2 linked regions of the Actinokineospora baliensis genome follow. The protein of the gene in region 2 interacts with the protein of the main gene of each other region in a pairwise test. Links are inferred from orthologs where the notes say so. Each region holds a gene or a part of one and is shown on either strand. Other genes may lie near its edges.

Region 1 (6,645 bases), 4.2 Mb from region 2 along the record:
CACCCGGTTGCGCGCCCGGGTACTGCCCGTACTCCGGCTGGACCGGCTGCTGGGGCTGCTGCTGCGGCGGGTACTGCTGGGCCGACGGGTCCTGGGTGGGGAAGCTGCCCGAGGGCAGGAACTGGGTCTGCTGGGGGAACGCCTGCGGGTATCCGCCCTGGTCAGGCTGCTGCCCGCCCGGCTGCGGCTGTCCTGCGTACGGGTCGTGCGGCGGTTGTGTCATCGTCCCCGGGCTCTCGTGCTGGCTGTCGCTGGTGGCCTGGCTGCTGGTGCTGCGGTGAGCGCGCGTCCTCTGGCGGGGTGATCGCGCGGTGGCGGTAGATCGTGTCACGGCACCCCGCGCCGACCAGGCAGCGGTGCGGGCTCGGTAACACAACCTGTGCTGCCGCGACACTCCGGACTACACACGCGGTCGGCCTAGTGCACGGACGCACGGTAACGCCTGGCCGGTTCCCGCGAGTACCGGGATGGCGGACCCGGTGCGGCCAAGCGGGTGCCGCCCGCGGGTGACACGCAAGTTCCGACATGTCGATGCTCTGTCCTTGTCGGTGATCGCCGGTACCGTAGGGGTACGAGTTCGGGAGGAGGTGCCGACATGCAGCACGATCGTCCCGGCAGTCGGCCAGACAACGCCGACGGTGAGCACGGAGGCGCGGTGGACCCAGGGCGCGAGCGCCCCGAGGTGTCCGAGGCCGCGCAGATCCGCTTCCTCGAAGAGGAAGTCGCTCTGCTTCGCCGGAAACTGACGGAATCGCCACGGCATTCGCGGCTGCTCGAGCAGCGGCTCGCGGAGGCGACCGAGCGGGTGAACCAGCTCACCGAGCGGAACACCAAGCTGGTCGACACGTTGCGGGAGGCCAGGAGCCAGCTGCTCGCGCTGCGCGAAGAGGTCGACCGCCTCGCCCAGCCGCCCAGCGGCTACGGGGTGTTCCTGCAAGGTCACGACGACGGCACTGTGGACGTGTTCACCGCGGGCCGCAGGATGCGGGTCTCGGTGTCGCCCGCTGTGGACGGCTCCGAGCTGCGCAGGGGCCAGTCGGTGCGGCTCAACGAGGCGCTCACCGTGGTGGAGGGCGGTGGTTTCGAGCGCATCGGCGAGGTGTCCACGTTGCGCGAACTGCTCGCCGTCGACGGTGAGGAGGTCGCCACCCGCGCGCTGGTAATCGGGCACGCCGACGAGGAGCGGGTGGTGTGGTTGGCCGACCCGCTGACCGAGGCGCCGCTCAAGCCGGGTGACTCTCTGCTGGTGGACGCCAAGTCCGGCTACGCCTACGAGCGGGTGCCCAAGGCCGAGGTCGAGGACCTGGTGCTGGAGGAGGTGCCCGATGTCGACTACGCCGACATCGGTGGCCTGTTCCGCCAGATCGAGCAGATCCGCGACGCCGTGGAGCTGCCGTTCCTGCACAAGGACCTGTTCGCCGAGTACGAGCTGCGCCCGCCCAAGGGCGTTCTCCTCTACGGCCCGCCCGGCTGCGGCAAGACGCTGATCGCCAAGGCGGTGGCCAACTCCCTGGCCAAGAAGGTGGCCGCGGCGCGCGGCGACCAGGCGCCCAAGGACGCCAAGTCGTACTTCCTCAACATCAAGGGCCCCGAGCTGCTCAACAAGTTCGTCGGCGAGACCGAGCGGCACATCCGGCTGATCTTCCAGCGGGCGCGGGAGAAGGCGTCCGAGGGCACCCCGGTGATCGTGTTCTTCGACGAGATGGACTCGATCTTCCGCACCCGCGGGTCCGGTGTGTCCTCCGATGTGGAGACCACCATCGTCCCGCAGCTGCTCAGCGAGATCGACGGCGTCGAGGGCCTGGAGAACGTCATCGTCATCGGCGCCTCCAACCGCGAGGACATGATCGACCCGGCCATCCTGCGACCGGGCAGGCTGGACGTGAAGATCAAGATCGAGCGGCCGGACGCCGAGGCGGCCCGCGACATCTTCTCCAAGTACCTCACCACCAACCTGCCCATCCACGCCGACGACCTCGCCGAGTTCGGCGGCGACAAGCGGGTGTGCATCGACGCGATGATCCAGCACACCGTCGAGCGGATGTACGAGGAGACCGAGGACAACCGGTTCCTGGAGGTGACCTACGCCAACGGGGACAAGGAGGTCCTGTACTTCCGCGACTTCAACTCCGGCGCGATGATCCAGAACATCGTGGACCGGGCGAAGAAGGCGGCCATCAAGTCCGTGCTGGAGACCCGCCAGCCCGGTCTGCGGGTGCAGCACCTGCTGGACGCCATTGTGGACGAGTTCGCCGAGAACGAGGACCTGCCCAACACGACCAACCCGGACGACTGGGCGCGCATCTCCGGCAAGAAGGGTGAGCGCATCGTCTACATAAGGACACTGGTCACCGGCAAGAACCAGGAGTCCGGTCGGGCGATAGACACCGCCACCAACACCGGTCAGTACCTCTAGGACTCTTGGACCGCGAACGCCGCGTGGGCCCCGACCAGGCACCTGGTCGGGGCCCACGTCGCGTCGAGACCTCCCCAGGCGACACCATGGCACCCGGCGGCGACCGGCGCGCCAACGCGAGGTGAACCGGCCGCCACGGCCGTCGGTCGACCGCCCGCACCGGGCGGCGGTGGACCCGATACCGTCCGGGTGATCAACCAGCCTCCCCCGAAGGGACGACCGTTGCCCCGGGCCCGCGCCCTCGCCGCCGTCGCGCTCCCGCTCGCCGCGCTCGCGGCCTGCTCGAACCGCCCCAACGACCTCTACACGTACTACGACGACCCCACCACCGGGACGTCCACCAGCAGCACGCCGACCACCACCGCAGCCCCCGTCACCACCACGACCAGCGCCAAGCCGCAGCCGGAACAGGTCGTCGCGCTCGGGGTGCTGCGCGCGAGCGACCTGGTGGCCGAGGAAGTCACCGGCGACCCCTCCGCCCCCCGCGTGACTGCCTTGCCCGACTGCGGCATCGACCTGGGCACCGGCCCCTCCCGCCAAGGTGCCTGGACCTACCCCAGCGGCGCCAAACTCCGCCAGGTCGTGCTCTACGCCGAAGACGCCACCGAGTTCGTCGAGACCGTCCGCGCCGGGCTGGACTGCACCACCTTCAAGGTCGGCGGAACGACCTTCCAGGTGGACAAGGCGGTGCCCCTGCCAGCCCTCCCCGGCACCGACGCCAAGTTCGCCTGGTGCGCTACCGGCACAGCCAAGTCCTCCTGCACGGTCGCCCTGGCCGCAGGCCCCCTGGCCACAGTCGTGACGGTCGAAGCCAGCACCGCGACCCGCGCCAAGGCCGCCATCACCCGAGTGTCACCGACCGCCGCTGCGGCGCTCAGCCGAGGCGCTTGAGCCACTCCACGGCGGCCGTCAACTGTCTGGGACGAGGGCGGCTAGGGCCTGCGAGGAGGGCCGTCCGCGACTTGTGGTGCGGGCGTGGTCTGCCAGCGCGGGGCGCCTAGATGTCGCCGTCGGTGGCGGTCAGGCGGTGGTGCTCGAGGCCATTCCAGGGCGGCCGTCCGTCGGTGTGGTTGTGGGCCTCGGGCGCCGGGGGCGCCCGGATGTCGCTGCCGCAAGCGCTCAGTCGAGGCGCTTGAGCCACTCCAGGGCCGCTAGCCGCCCGTCTGGGACGAAGGGCCAGGTGGGGTCGGCCAGGCGGGTCCGGAGGTCGTCGATGGTCATCCACCAGCCGTCGGCCACCTCGGACGGTTGGTGGGTGATCGGGCCGTCCCAGTGGGTTTCGTAGGCGTGCAGGTGCTCGCGGACCCCGGCGACTTCCAGGCGGAGGGTGAACAGCGGGGTCAGCGGGACGCCGGTGACCCCGAGTTCTTCTGCCAGCTCCCGCACGGCGCACTCGTCGACCGGTTCGCCGGCCGCGACCACGCCTCCCGCCCAGCAGTCGTGCGCGCCGGGGAAGACGTCTTTGGTGTCGGTGCGGCGGTGGACGTAGACCCGGTCGCCGGAGCGCACCAGGACCGAGGTGCAGGCGTGCCACAGGCCCTCCGCCCGCATCCGCGACCGCGGGACCGCTCCCACCACCGACCCGTCCGCGTCGTAGTGCGCGACCATCTCCACACCCATCTCCACGCGGTCAACATATCCGCGGCGGCACGTCTCACGGCGAACCGGCGGGGCAGGACCCGTAGGCTTGCCGTATGCGGCGGATCATGGGAACCGAGGTCGAGTACGGCATCGCGGTGCCGGGCGACGCGACGGCGAACCCGGTGTTGACATCGACCCAGGTCGTGCTGGCCTACGCCGCGGCGGCGGACATCCCGCGCGCGCGGCGGGCCAGGTGGGACTACGAGGTGGAGTCGCCGTTGCGCGACGCCAGGGGGTTCGACCTGGGTGTGCCCGGCATGGCGCCGACGGACCCGGACGTGGAGGACCTGGGGGCGGCCAACGTCATCCTCACCAATGGGGCCCGGCTCTACGTCGACCACGCGCACCCGGAGTACTCCGCGCCCGAGGTCACCAACGCGCGCGACGCGGTCATCTGGGACAAGGCGGGGGAGCGGGTGATGGAGGAGGCGGCGCTGCGCGCGGCCACCGTCCCCGGCCAGCCCCGGCTGCAGCTCTACAAGAACAACATCGACAACAAGGGCGCCAGCTACGGCACCCACGAGAACTACCTGATGGCCCGCTCCACCCCGTTCGTGTCGGTGATCGGCGGCCTCACCCCGTTCTTCGCCTCCCGCCAGGTCATCTGCGGCTCCGGCCGGGTCGGCCTCGGCGCCTCCGGCGACGGCGCGGGCTTCCAGCTGTCCCAGCGCGCCGACTACATCGAGGTCGAGGTCGGCCTGGAGACCACCCTCAAGCGCGGCATCATCAACACCCGCGACGAGCCGCACGCCGACGCCGACAAGTACCGGCGGCTGCACGTGATCATCGGCGACGCGAACCTGGCCGAGACCGCCACCTACCTCAAGGTCGGCACCACCGCGCTGGTGCTGGACCTGATCGAGGCCGGGATCCGGTTCGACCACCTCAAGCTGGCCGACCCGGTCCGCGCGGTGCACGTGCTCAGCCACGACCCGACGCTGCGGGCCACCGTCGAGCTCGCCAACGGCCGCCGGTTCACCGGCATCGACATCCAGCAGGCCTACCACGAGCTGGTCGCCGAGCACGCCGACCGCACCGAGGTGGACCGGGTGGGGCGCGACGTGCTGCGCACCTGGGGCGAGGTGCTCGACGCGCTGCGCCGCGACCCGATGGAGTGCGCCGACCGGCTGGACTGGCCCGCCAAGCTGCGGCTGCTGGAGGGCTTCCGGGCCCGCGACGGCCTCGCCTGGTCGTCGCCGCGGCTGCAGCTGGTGGACCTGCAGTACTCCGACGTGCGGCTGGACAAGGGCCTCTACAACCGGCTGGTCGCCAGGGGCTCGATGCGGCGGCTGGTGACCGAGGACGAGGTGCGAGCGGCCATCACCACCCCGCCGCAGGACACCAGGGCCTACTTCCGCGGCCGCTGCCTGGAGCGCTACCCGAGCGCCATCGCGGCTGCCTCGTGGGATTCGGTGATCTTCGACCTCGGCCGCGAGTCGCTGGTGCGCATCCCCACCCTCGAGCCGCTGCGCGGGACGAAAGCGCACGTCGGGGCGCTGCTCGACGCCGCGAACACCGCCGAGGAGCTCGTCGACGCGCTCACCGGGGCGGCCAAGCGCTGATCCGGTCGATCATGTGACCGGCGCGGCCCACGACGAAAGGGGCCGCACCTGGGTAGTGTTCGAGTACAGGGCCCCAGTCCACACCGGGAGGCGACATGTCCCAGGAGCAGACGCAGCGCCAGGGCGGCGGAGACGGCGACGACGGCGTCGACGACACCACCGCGGCCGGGCAGGAGCGCCGGGAGAAGCTCGGCGACGACACCGACGCCATCCTCGACGAGATCGACGACGTGCTCGAGGAGAACGCCGAGGACTTCGTCCGCGCCTACGTGCAGAAGGGCGGCGAGTGAGCGGCTGCCCGCCCAGGGCAGCCCGCTCCCACCCCGTCCAGCGACAGGATTGAAAGAAGGCATGGAACACACCTCGTCCCGAGGGCAGTTGGGCGCCGCGCTCCCGGCCGCCTACCTGTCGGCAGGCACCTCGTCGTTCACCGACTTCCTGCGGTCGCAGGCCCCCGAGCTGCTGCCGGGCGGCCGCGGCGCGGGGGAGCGGGTCGCGCCGGTCGACGCCGCCCCGCACGGCACCACGATCGTCGCGCTGACCTTCTCCGGCGGTGTGCTGATCGCCGGTGACCGGCGGGCGACGGCGGGCAACATCATCGCCCAGCGCGACATCGAGAAGGTCTTCGTCACCGACGACTACTCCTCGGTGGGCATCGCGGGCACCGCGGGCTTGGCCGTGGAGATGGTCCGGCTGTACGCGGTGGAACTGCGCCACTACGAGAAGATCGAGGGCGTCCAGCTCTCGCTCGACGGCAAGGCCAACAAGCTGGCCAGCATGGTGCGCGGCAACCTCGACGTCGCGCTCGCCGGGCTGGCCGTGCTGCCGCTGTTCGTCGGCTACGACATCGACGCCGAGGACCCCGCGCGGGCCGGGCGGATCGTGTCGTACGACATCACCGGTGGCCGCTACGAGGAGCGCGCCGGGTTCCACGCCATCGGGTCGGGCTCGGTGTTCGCCCGTTCCGCGCTCAAGAAGCTCTACCAGCCCGACGGCGACCGGGACGCGGCGCTGCGCGCGGCGGTG
Region 2 (7,510 bases):
CGCCGCCGTCGACCCAAACGGGTATCCACACCCGCTGTGGATACGGTTGCCGCATGCACGATCCCGACATGTTCGCCAAGCGCGCCGCGTCGTTCGGCAGCAACGCCACCGCCTACGCCAAGCACCGGCCGCGCTACGCCGACGAGGCCGTCGAGTGGGTCGTCGGCGACCACACCCGCGTCCTGGACCTGGCGGCGGGCACCGGCAAGCTCACCGAGACGCTGCTCGAGTTCGCCCTGGAGGTCACCGCCGTCGAGCCGGACGACCAGATGCGCGCCGAACTGACCCGGCTGCTGCCGGACGTGCCCGCGCTCAAGGGCACCGCCGAGCAGATCCCGTTCCCGGACGCCTCCTTCGACGCGGTCGTCACCGGCCAGGCGTTCCACTGGTTCGACACGCCCGAGGCGCTGGCGGAGATCACGCGCGTGCTGCGGCCGGGCGGGGTGTTCGGGGCGCTGTGGAACTACGACGACCTCAGCGTGCCGTGGGTGGCGGGGCTCGCGGAGCTGGTCGGGAACGCGCAGCACGAGGAGCACACGCCGCGTCACGAGCGGTTGGCGGAGGCGGAGCGGCGGACGTGGCGGCACTCGCAGCGGCGGACGGTGGAGTCGATGCTGGCGAGTTTGGGGACGTTGTCACGGATGCTGGTGGTGGAGGAGGCGGAGCGGGTGGCCACGTTCGACAAGTTGCGGACGTATTTGTGGTCGAGGCCGGAGACTTCGCAGGGGGAGTTTGAGCGGCCGATGTTGACTACGGCGGTGCGGGCGGTGCGGATTTAGAGCCGCCTCGCCTTGGGTTGGCACCAGCGGCTTCAGGGGGCGGCTCGCCTTCGGCATTGCGACCCGGACACGTGGTGGAGCGGAGTGCTTGATGGGGCCGGTCGGCTCGCGCCCCGGACCCGCCGTGGAGCGGAGTGCTTGACGGGGCCGGTCGGCTCGCCTGCGGCATTGCGACGCGATCCGTGGTGGGTTGGGGGTGCTCGATGGGGCGAACTTGTTTTGCGCGGGGCCCCTGCGCTACCCGTGGCAGGACCGCAAAAGCCGGGGCCGAAAAGCATGGCCCTGCAGCGAAGCAAGGCTACGGGCACCGCTCCCCCACACAAACCAAGTCCGCCCCATCGAGCATTGGGTGGGCGGCTTCCGAGTGTCCAGTGGTTGCTTTGAGTGGGCTGGCTCGGTGGGTTGGTTTGGCACCGGCTGTTCCGAGTGTCCAGTGGCTGGTGATGCTGGCGGAGCCGGGGCTGGCCTGAGTGGACTGTGGTTAGCGGCGGTTGCGGTCGTAGACGAGGCGGAGGCCCAGGAGGGTTAGTTCGGGGTGGTGGTGCTCGATGGTCTCGGCCTCGTCGACCACTAGGGGGGCTAGGCCGCCGGTGGCTATTACGGTGGTGGGGCCTTGGTGGCCGGTTCGGGAGAGTTCGGCGGTTATTCGGCGGACCAGGCCGTCGACCTGGCCTGCGAAGCCGAACATGATGCCGGACTGGAGGCATTCCACCGTATTTTTCCCGATGACGGATCGGGGGCGGACCATTTCCACCTTGCGCAGCGCGGCCGCCCGGGCGGCCAGGGCGTCGACGGAGATCTCTATTCCCGGCATGAAGACGCCGCCGAGGAACTCGCCTTTGGCGGAGATGACGTCGATGTTGGTGGAGGTGCCGAAGTCGACCACCACGCAGGCGGTGTTGTAGAGGTGGTGGGCGGCGAGGGTGTTGATGATCCGGTCGGCGCCCACCTCCTTCGGGTTGTCGACCAGGAGGGGGACGCCGGTGCGGACGCCGGGTTCGACGATGACTCGGTGGGCGGTGCGGTAGTAGCGGGTGAGCATCGCGCGTAGCTCGCGCAGGACAGCGGGGACCGTGGACAGGGCGGAGACCCCGGTGACGGCGTCGGCGTGGGTGCCGAGGAGGCCGCGCATCGTCATGGCCAGCTCATCGGCGGTGATCCTGGCGTCGGTGCGCATCCGCCAGTCGCCGACGAGCCGGTCGGCGTCGTGGATGCCGAGGGCGATGTTGGTGTTGCCGACGTCGACGGTGAGCAGCACCGGGTCAGCTCTCCGGGGCGAGGAGGGCGTCGAGTCGGGCGGCGTCGGCGGTCTCGGCGGGCGGTTCGGTGGCGGCGCCGCTGAGCAGGCCGGAACCGGCCGGGGCGTGGGCGGCGTCGGCACCGAGGTGGGCGATGCGGTTGTCGGCGTCGACGAAGACGACCTTGGGTTCGTAGGTGGCCGCCTCCGCGGTGTCCATCACGCCGTAGGCGATGAGGATGACCAGGTCACCGGGGTGCACCAGGTGCGCGGCGGCGCCGTTGATGCCGATCACGCCGCTGTCGCGCTCGCCCTCGATGACGTAGGTCTCCAGGCGGGCGCCGTTGGTGACGTCGACGATGGCGACCTTCTCCCCCGGCAGCAGGTCGGCGGCCTCCAGCAGGACCGGGTCGATGGTCACCGAGCCGACGTAGTGCAGGTCGGCCTGGGTGACGGTGGCCCGGTGGATCTTGGACTTGAGCATCGTGCGCAACATCGCGGACCTCTCCTATCCGTGCGTTCCGAGATCGGCGCCGCCCAGCAGCAGGCCGACGTTGTCGATGAGCCGGGTGCCGCCGAGCCGGGCGGCCACCAGCAGCCTGGCCTCCCCGCGCTCCGGGGCGGGCCCGAGATCGGGTCCGCGCAGCGCGAGGTAGTCGACCTTGAGTTCCGGGGTACCCGCCAAGACCGCATCGGCAGCGGCGAGCACGGCCTGAGCGCCCTGGGCTCCCGCGTAGGCGCCCGCGGTGAGCGCGGCCGACAGCGCGGTGGCCGCGGTGCGCTGGTCGGCGTCGAGGTAGGCGTTGCGGGAGGACTTGGCCAGGCCGTCGCGCTCGCGGACCGTGGGGATGCCGACGACGTGCGGGTCCATGTCCAGGTCGCGGACCATCTTCTTGATCAGCACGAGCTGCTGGAAGTCTTTCTCGCCGAAGAGCGCGTAGTCGGGGCGCACGATGTTGAACAGCTTCGCCACCACGGTCAGCACACCCGCGAAGTGCCCCGGTCGGACCGAGCCCTCCAGCTCGTCGCCCAGCGGTCCTGGGTGGACGGTGACCTGCGCGCCCTCCGGGTACAGCGCCTCGCGGTCGGGGGTGAACACCAGCTCGGCGCGCTCGGCCTCGCAGACCGCCAGGTCCTCGGCCAGCGGCCGCGGGTAGCGCTCGAAGTCCTCGCCCGCGCCGAACTGCAGCGGGTTCACGAAGATCGACACCACCAGGACGGTGTTCGGGATCCGGCGGGCGCGGCTCATCAGCTCCCGGTGGCCCTCGTGCAGCGCGCCCATGGTGGGCACGAACGCGATCTTGCGGCCGGTCGCGCGCAGGGCCCTGGTGGTCTTGCCCAGCTCCACCGGGGAGGAGTGCACGTGCAGCTTGCCTGGGGTGAAGCTGGGCCTCATGGGGTCTCTTCCTCGATCGCGGCGGTGACGTCGGGCGCCAGGTCCGGGCGCAGCAGTCCCGCGTCGGTCGCGCGGGCGACGGTGCGCGAGGCCAGGGCGCGGTAAGCGGGCAGCATGTGCGGCGCCCGCTCGGCGAGGACCTCGACGTGCCTGGCGACGGTGCCCGCGTCACCCCGGGCGACCGGGCCGGTGAGGGCGCGGTCGCCGTGGCGCAGCGCGTTGTCCAGCGCGGCCGACAGCAGCGGGCCCAGCAGGCGCTCGGGGGTGGCGACCCCGGCGTCGCGCAGCAGGTCCACGCACTCGCCGACCAGGGTGACCAGGTGATTCGCGCCGTGCGCGAGGGCGGTGTGGTAGAGCGGCCGAGCGGCGGCGGGGACCCGGACGGGCTCCGCACCCATCTCCACGACCAGCGCCTCGGCCACGTTCCAGGCCACGTCGTCGCCGTCGGCGGCGGTGATCCCGAAGCTGCACGCGGCGATGCGCTGCAGGTCCTCCTCGCGGCCGGTGAAGGTCATCACCGGGTGCAGCGCGAGACCGAGGGCACCGTGCTCGACGGCGGGCTCTAGGACCTCGACGCCGTGCGCGCCGCAGGTGTGCACCACGATCTGGCCCGGGCGCAGCGCGCCTGCGGCGGCGAGGCCGCGGACCATGCCGGGCAGGGCGTCGTCGGGGATGGCCAGGAGCACGAGATCGGCCGTAGCGGCGACCTGGTCCGGCGGGAGGACAGCGGCGTCGGGCAGCAACTGCTCGGCGCGGCGCAGGGACTCCCGGGACACGGCGGAGGCAGCGGTCACGGTGTGCCCGGCGCGGGCGAGGGCGGCCCCGAGCACGGCACCGACCCGACCGGCGGACACGACGCCGACCGACAACCGAGCAGGCCTGCTCATGAGCGGCCGGACTTCACGCGCGGCACCGAAGACATGGCGAACAAGCTCCCTAGCCTCGTTCCAGTCCCGCATCGGCGCGGGTACCGGACGACGACGCGAGAGTAGCCGTCGCGCGCGGCGCCGGTGGCCGCCGGGTGACGCGCTTCACCGGGTCGCCCGCGCCACATCGACCGCCTTGCGGCGGGCCTGCCGGACCACGTCGAGCAGCCGCGCCTCCCGGCCGTCGGCGTCGACGCCCGCGCTGCCCGCGGCCACCGCGTGGCGCAGGAAGGCGAGCTCGCTGACCGCGGCCTGGTAGTCGGCCACGGCCTTCGCCGCGTCCGGTCCGGACTGGGCGCGCACCTGCGAGCGCCACTTCTTGCGGCCCTTCATGCTGGCCAACAGGTCCACTTCGGACACAACGATGACCCCGGTGTCGACCATGGCGGGCAACTGCGCCGCCACGACCCGCTGCTCGCGCTTGCGGTGCCAGTGCACGAAGTACACCACCGCGCCGAACAGCGGGACCATGACCAGGAAGTACACGGTGAGGAAGGTGTTCGCGGTCCCGATCGTGGCGGTCGTGTTCCACAACGCGTGCAACACGACGGCAGCGAGGTAGCCCAGCAGCGGCGCCAAGACCCGGGTGCGCCTGGCCGCCGACCTGGCCGCCACACCGAAGCCGATGCCGATCATCACGGTGAACAGCGGGTGGGTGAACGGCGAGAGCACCCCGCGCAGGATGAACGCGGCCACCACCCCAGGCGAGGTGCTGTCCCCGAAGCCGTACTCGGCGAAGGCGCGGCCGAAGTAGTAGATGTTCTCGGTGAAGGCGAACCCGGCCGCCACCAGTCCCGCGTAGACGATGCCGTCGACGACGCCGTCGAACTCCTCGCGCAGGAACAGCAGGATCCCCAGCACGAACAGGCCCTTGACGCCCTCCTCGACCAGCGGGGCGGACACCATGGCGCTGATCTTGTCGCCGCTGCCCTTGCCGAGCAGCAGATCACCGACGGCCTCGGCGGTGTTGTTGATCAGCAGCGCGGTGACCGTCGCGACGCAGGCACCCCAGCCGAAGGCCAGCCACAGCAGCCTGGCCGGTTCCGGCTCCCACCGGTCCACCCACAGGAACGCCGCGACCACCGGCCCGACCGGCAGCAGCGCGCCAGCCACACCGACCAGTTCGGCCACCCAGCCGACCCGCGCGGTGCTCAACGCGAGCAACGTCAACCCACAACCGGCCAGCACCACCAACCCGGCGACCGGCAAGAGAACCGTCAACCGCCGCGGGAGGTGCCGCCGCGGAACCCCGTCAGACACGACAAGCGATCTTAGGGCCAAACCGGACACCCCGTCCGGCGGCTCACTCCTCGCCGCGACGACGGTGCCTGCGAGGCGCGTTCCCGGCGCCGTGCGCGGCGAGCAACTCGCTGACGGACTTGCCGGACGAGTGCGACCCGGTGTCCTCCGGCTCGATGGTCTCCTGCCAGGTCGGCGCACCCTCAGCCCGACGCCGCCTGCCACCGCTGTCCGGCTGGCTCTCTGCGGTGACCGGGGGGAACGTGCCGGTCACCGCGCGCCTGCGACCACCGGGCTCGGGGGCGGGCTGCATGGCCACCTCGGTGCGCTCGGCCGACCGCGGCCGGTGGGTGGGCGGGAGGTCCCGCGCGGCAGCGGGCTGGGCGGCGGGCGCAACCGGCGCCGGGTGGTTGGCGGCTGGTGGCCGTGCCGCGGACTGCGACACCGACGCCTGGGACTGGGCGACTGGCGCTGGGCGCTGCGACACCGACGCCGGGGGCTGTGCACCTGGCGCCGGGGGCTGCGACATGGGCCCGGGGGCCGATAGCCGGGCCGGGGGGTACTGCTCGGCCTGTCGGCGCACCGGCGCGAACTCCTGACTCGCCTGCGGCCCGGCGACCGGGGCGCGGAAGTCCGGTGGGCTCGGGCGCACAGCGGAGAAGTCGGGGGCGGCGGCCGGTGCCCGCCGAGCCACGGCGAGTTCTTGGCTCACCTGCGAGCCGGGCGCGGCACCAGCGGGGTCACGGCGGAACTCCTGGCTCACCTGGGCGGCAGCGCCATTGGCGTCCCGGCGGACAGCGGGGAGCTCTTGGCTCACCTGCGGGCCAACACCATGGGAGTCGCGGCGAACCGCGGGGAACTCTTGGCTCACCTGGGGGCCGCGCGAGTCCCGCCGGACGGGGCCGAACTCCTGACTCGCCTCAGGCCCGCGCACGACCTGACTGGCCTGCGGACCACGCGAAGCGGCATCCCGCCGAACAGGACTGAACTCCTGGCTGGCCTCAGGCCCACGCGCGCCCTGGCCACCCTGTGGGGCACGCGAAGTGGCGTCCCGCCGATCGGGCCCGAACTCCTGGCTGGCCTCCGCATCCCACGGGGCCCCGTTGGCATCCCGCCGAGCCGGGCCGAACTCCTGGCCGACCTGCGGACCACGCGAGGCGGCATCCCGCCGAACAGGAGCGAACTCCTGACTCGCCTCCGCATCCCACGCGACTCCACTGGCATCCCGCCGGGCAGCGCTGAACTCCTGGCTGGCTTCCGGTCCCCGCCCGACGCCATTGGCGTCCCGGCGGGCAGTCTCTTGGCCGCGCGGCGCAGAGCTCGCGTCGCGGCGGCCCTGATTCGCCTCAGCACCCCTCGCGGCACCATTGGCGTCTCGTCGGATAGGGGCGAGTTCCTGGCTGGCTTCCGGGCCCCGCTGCGTGCCGTTGGCGTCGCGGCGCACCGGGCTGAACTCTTGGCTGGCCTCTGGGCCGGGCCGGGTGCCATTGGCGGCGGTACGGCGGGTGGGCTCGGGGCGCTGCTGTGGACGGGCGGCGGGGCGTGCGACTTCTTGGCTCACGTCCGCGCGGCGGGGCTGTGCGGCTTCGGCCTCTTGGCGTCCTGGGGCGATGCTGCGGGCTTGGGCGGGGCGGACGCGGTTTTGGGCGGGGATGGGGGCTTGGCGGGACGACTCCCAGGAGGGGGTCCAGTCGGGGTCTATGCGGTCCGGTTCTTCTTCCCCGGTCCAGTTCGCGCGGGGGACGCGGCCGATCAGCTGGGTGTCCGGCTCGCCCGCGGCGGTGATGTGGCGGACCTGGTTGGCAGGCCGGGCGGCGATGGCGCCGCCTTCGAGGCCGCGCATGCGGGTCGCTTCGGCGTGCAGGGCGAAGCGCTCGACGAAGACCTCGCCGCCGCTGAGCAACACTTCGAGGCTCTGGCGGAGGTTCTTGAG

The links. Proteins that work in one complex are often made in the same cells at the same time.
Region 1: the proteins of panC (region 2) and JOD54_RS26545 interact in binary tests that used the Escherichia coli proteins (3 or more experiments, as listed by UniProt). The link is inferred for Actinokineospora baliensis from one-to-one orthologs.

The regions. Positions count from the first base shown.
Region 1 is NZ_JAFBCK010000001.1:5,964,007-5,970,651, reverse strand. The notes cover bases 2,287-5,191. They hold JOD54_RS26545 (NUDIX hydrolase), read right to left. Parts: upstream 4,037-5,191; coding sequence 3,536-4,036; downstream 2,287-3,535. Other genes in these bases: dop (depupylase/deamidase Dop), read left to right, coding at 4,111-5,191; JOD54_RS26550 (hypothetical protein), read left to right, coding at 2,639-3,307; arc (proteasome ATPase), read left to right, coding at 2,287-2,416. Outside these bases: JOD54_RS26560 (Rv0361 family membrane protein), read right to left, coding at 1-223; more of arc, read left to right, coding at 596-2,286; more of dop, read left to right, coding at 5,192-5,619; JOD54_RS26535 (ubiquitin-like protein Pup), read left to right, coding at 5,715-5,909; prcB (proteasome subunit beta), read left to right, coding at 5,971-6,645.
Region 2 is NZ_JAFBCK010000001.1:1,789,038-1,796,547, reverse strand. The notes cover bases 1,469-4,456. They hold panC (pantoate--beta-alanine ligase), read right to left. Parts: upstream 3,413-4,456; coding sequence 2,525-3,412; downstream 1,469-2,524. Other genes in these bases: JOD54_RS08515 (PrsW family intramembrane metalloprotease), read right to left, coding at 4,444-4,456; JOD54_RS08520 (Rossmann-like and DUF2520 domain-containing protein), read right to left, coding at 3,409-4,299; panD (aspartate 1-decarboxylase), read right to left, coding at 2,042-2,512; JOD54_RS08535 (type III pantothenate kinase), read right to left, coding at 1,469-2,037. Also shown: JOD54_RS08540 (class I SAM-dependent methyltransferase), read left to right, coding at 54-779; more of JOD54_RS08535, read right to left, coding at 1,261-1,468; more of JOD54_RS08515, read right to left, coding at 4,457-5,598; JOD54_RS08510 (DUF6779 domain-containing protein), read right to left, coding at 5,642-7,510. UniProt on the Escherichia coli protein: Catalyzes the condensation of pantoate with beta-alanine in an ATP-dependent reaction via a pantoyl-adenylate intermediate.